Regions from separate parts of the Paraburkholderia sp. SEWSISQ10-3 4 genome, predicted to be linked through region 1. Evidence: riboswitches for the same ligand, from Rfam matches in the RefSeq annotation. Region 1 holds a riboswitch; the other holds the start of a gene.
The links. A riboswitch is a leader RNA that binds a small molecule or an ion and turns the genes downstream of it on or off. The one in region 1 is predicted to bind glycine.
Positions count from the first base shown of each region.

Region 2: another riboswitch for glycine. It lies ahead of M0D68_RS29990 (D-amino acid dehydrogenase); the one in region 1 lies ahead of gcvT (glycine cleavage system aminomethyltransferase GcvT).

Region 1 covers NZ_JALPRI010000021.1:81,134-83,331, forward strand. Annotated here, with positions in the region: gene M0D68_RS29110 (oxidoreductase) at 1-314, shown strand, start outside; gene M0D68_RS29115 (hypothetical protein) at 516-869, shown strand; glycine riboswitch at 1,011-1,112, shown strand; glycine riboswitch at 1,146-1,305, shown strand; gene gcvT (glycine cleavage system aminomethyltransferase GcvT) at 1,386-2,198, shown strand, end outside.
Region 2 covers NZ_JALPRI010000023.1:9,241-11,438, forward strand. Annotated here, with positions in the region: gene M0D68_RS29980 (GNAT family N-acetyltransferase) at 1-58, shown strand, start outside; gene M0D68_RS29985 (LysE family translocator) at 90-722, opposite strand; glycine riboswitch at 860-953, shown strand; gene M0D68_RS29990 (D-amino acid dehydrogenase) at 1,129-2,198, shown strand, end outside.

The DNA of each region.
Region 1 (2,198 bases):
GCTACGTCAAATACGGGCTCGATACGCAGGAAGATCAGTTGAAAGCCGGCTTGCGGCCGGGCGATGACGGGTTCGGCGCCGGCAATGCGCCCGGTGTGTTGCGTGTGCTTGAAGAGGGTCAGGAAGTCGAGCGGGAGGTGCCCACACGCAACGGCGACTACGTCGGCTTTTATATTGCCTTGGCGGATGCCATTCAGAACGGCGCGAAATTTCCCGTCAGCGCTCAGGACGCAGTCGACGTCATGACGATCATCGAGCTTGCAGCCCGGAGCTCAGAAGAAGGCGTCCGGCTGCCGTTTGAACGCATTCGCTGACGTTTTCCTGCGCTATGGGCCGCTTTCTGCGCCATTGGCGGCAACACGCGAACCATGCCGCCGCCAATGGCAAAAAGCCTGACAAACCCGAAAGGAACATAACGTTACAAATAACCCCGTCTCCGCGGTCAGCGTGAATCCTCGGCAATCCGTTGCTACCCCAGTAGCACCACAAAACGACAACGACTTCCCGGAGTGTCCATGCCCCGTATCGTCCGCGCACTAGCAGCATGCGCATTGCTCAGTTCCCTCGCCGCCTGCGTGGTGGCCCCTCAGCAACCCGCGCCGGCGCCGCGTCCTAACCCGCAACAAATTGCGGATCAGCGCTTCAGCCAGGTCAACGGCCGTATCGACAACCTGAGCCGCCGCATCGACGCTCGCGTCAACCAAGGCTACTACCCGCCCCCGCAAGGCGGCGCGTTGCACCATCGCCTCGACGTGATCCGCCAGGAAGCTCATGACATGGCGGCGCAACACGGCGGCGGCCTGTCCGGCGACGAACAGCGCGTGCTGAACCAGGAACTGGACAACGCGGCACACGCCATCGGCGAATAATCGCGCCGGTTCAGGCACCGAAGCAAAGAAGCGCGGGCATCACGTCCCGCGCTTTTTTTGACTTTCGCGAACCCGCAGCGCCAACCCCCATGCCCCTTGCGGGCCTTTATTTGACAAGCCCCCGGCCCTCGCGTACATTCGCCGCACGCGTCGGGAGAGCGTGCTGGCCGCAGAAAATCGCAGGCCGCACCGCCGAAGGGGCACACCCGCAAACTCTCAGGCAAAAGGACCGACTGCGTCGAAGAACCCGCGCCCAGGCAACATCAAGGCACCGGTTTTTCGCACTCTGGAGAGCGGCAGTAGCCGTCTGCATCGTTTAATCGAGCAGATTCTGGCAAGCTGCCCACCGAAGGGGCGCGCGTTTCACCGTAGCGATCACGGCTTCACCATCGCACGGCAGCGCAATCTCTCAGGTATCGAGGACAGAGGGGTCATGCAACGCAATCGCTCGCAGGCATCAGCCGCGAGGCGTAGCGCCGCATGGCCTTTTTTGTTTCGCGAGACGCCTGAGGCCCCATGACCGAACTCAAACACACCCCGCTCAACGCCACCCATCGTGCGCTCAACGCTCGCATGGTCGATTTCGGCGGCTGGGACATGCCCGTCAACTACGGCTCGCAGATCGACGAACACCGCGCCGTGCGCACCGACGCCGGCATGTTCGACGTCTCGCATATGTGCGTCGTCGATTTCACCGGCGAGCGCGTGCGCGCCTTCTTCGAACACGCGCTGGCCAATAACGTCGCCAAGCTGCAAACGCCGGGCCGCGCGCTCTACTCCTGTCTGCTGAACCCGAATGGCGGTGTGATCGACGATCTGATCGTCTATTACTTCAGCGAGACGCACTTCCGCCTGGTCGTCAACGCCGGCACCGCAGAGAAAGACGTCGCCTGGTTCACCAAGCTCAACGCCGAAGGCAGCTACGGCCTGACCATCACGCCGCGCCGCGATCTGGCGATCGTCGCCGTGCAAGGCCCGAACGCCCGCGATAAGGTCTGGCAAGTCGCGCCGTCCAGCCGCACCTCCACCGAACTCCTTAAGCCGTTTAACGCCGCCATCGTCAACAACACGCCGTTTGGCGAATTGATGATTGCCCGCACCGGCTACACCGGCGAAGACGGCTTCGAAATCGTCCTGCCCGCTACGTCCGTCTGCGAATTCTGGGACGCATTAGTGCGTCAAGGCGTGCGCCCCGCGGGTCTCGGCGCGCGCGACACGCTGCGTCTCGAAGCCGGCATGAACCTGTACGGCCAGGATATGGACGACAACGTCTCGCCGCTGGATGCCGGCCTCGCCTGGACCGTCGACCTGACCTCGCCGCGCGACTTC
Region 2 (2,198 bases), on a different contig from region 1:
CTGCGACACGCTGGAGGAGCGGCTTGATTCGACCACCATCATGTACAAGATGCTGTGAGCGTGACGCAGGCGAGTCTGCGTCGCGTGACTTAACGGCGCGAATCGAGCGCGATCCGTACGGCCAGACCGGCCAGCACGGTGCCCATCAGCCAGCGTTGCACCAGCAGCCATACCGGCCGCCCAGCGAGAAACCCGGCGATTGAACCTGCCATGATCGCAATCAACGCGTTGATCGTGACGGAGACGACAATTTGCACGCAACCCAGCGCGATCGACTGCGTGAGCACGCTGCCGTGCTCCGGTGAAATAAATTGCGGCAACAGCGACAGATACATCACCGCGATCTTCGGATTCGCGAGGTTTGTGACGAGCCCCATGGTGAACAGTTTGCGGCGGCTGTCGTGCGGAAGGTCGCGCACCTGGAACGGCGAGCGGCCGCCCGGCTTGACTGCCTGCCACGCCAGATATAGCAGGTAGAGCGCGCCGCCGAAACGCAGCGCGTCGTACGCGTAGGGCACCGTCAACAGCAGTGCGGTGATACCGAACGCCGCGCAAAACATGTAGAACACAAAGCCGAGCGCGACGCCGCCGAGCGACACGAGCCCTGCGCGCCGCCCCTGACAGAGCGATCTGGAGATCAGATAGATCATGTTCGGGCCGGGCGTGAGCACCATGCCGAGCGAGACCAGGGCAAAGGCGAGCAGCGTTGTGGCAGCGGGCACGGCGTTCTCCTGTGGGATTTGAAGTCGGGCAGTGCCGCTAAATATAGCCGATGCCACTGGTACTGTGCCGATGGCGCATTGCATCGAAAGAAACACTTGCGGCGAAATTTATTGCCCGGTATCGTCTAGCCGTTCTGCAATGCAGCGCGGGAGAGATCGTCAGAGGATTGTGACGACGCCGACGGAGCAACCGCCCCGGAAACTCTCAGGCAAAAGGACCGCGCAGCTGGAACATCTGGAGAGCGGCGCCATGCGCGCCCACCGAAGGGGATTCCCTGCATACCGCATGTATCGCGATGCGTATGCTCACAGGAAGAAACTCTCAGGTACATGGACAGATGGGGCATCGACGCCGGTTTCGACACGAAATCGACACCGGTGATGCTCAACTACTCTGGACCATGTCATGTCACGAATCGCCATTATCGGCGCCGGCATTACCGGCGTTACGACTGCGCACGCCCTTGCGCAACGCGGCCACCACGTCACTGTGTTCGAACGTCATCGCTATGCGGCGATGGAGACCTCGTTCGCCAACGGTGGCCAGTTGTCCGCCAGCAATGCCGAAGTCTGGAACAGCGCGGCCACGGTGCTCAAGGGCTTGCGCTGGATGCTCACGCGCGACGCCCCGCTGCTGCTCAATCCGATGCCCACGTGGCACAAGTATTCGTGGATGGGCGAGTTTCTAAGGCAGATTCCGCATTACCGGACGAACACCGTCGAAACGGTGCGGCTCGCGATTGCGGCGCGCGAGCATCTGTTTTCGATAGCCGAGCGCGAAGGGATCGACTTCGATCTGGAGCGGCGCGGCATCTTGCACATCTACAAGACGCGCAAGGAATTCGATGCGGCCAGCAAGGTGAATGAATTGCTGCGCGAAGGCGGGCTGGAGCGGAATCCGGTGACGTCGAGCGAGTTGCACGCGATCGAGCCCATGCTGCATGGTGATTTTTTTGGTGGATTTTTTACGCCATCCGATTCCACTGGCGATATTCACAAGTTCACGCGCGGGTTGGCTGAAGCTTGCGTGCGGCATGGTGTCGAGTTTCACTACGACGCGGAAATTACGGCGATCGAGCAGCCGGCTGAGGGACGCTTTTCGTTGATGGTCAATCTGGAGGGTGAGTCGCAACGGTTTGCTTTCGAGCGGATCGTGGTGTGCGCCGGTGTGAAGAGCCGCGACTTCGCGGCGATGCTTGGCGATCACGTGAACGTCTATCCGGTTAAGGGTTATTCGATCACCGTATGTCTCGATGATGAAGTGAGTCAGCAGAACGCGCCGTGGGTCAGTTTGCTCGACGACAGCGCGAAGATCGTGACGAGCCGGCTTGGCGTGGACCGGTTTCGGGTTGCGGGGACGGCGGAGATCAACGGGTTCAATCGGGATATCCGGTCGGATCGGATTGCGCCTCTGGTCGACTGGACTCGACGGTATTTTCCTGAGGTGTCGACTTCGAAGGTGATTCCGTGGGCGGG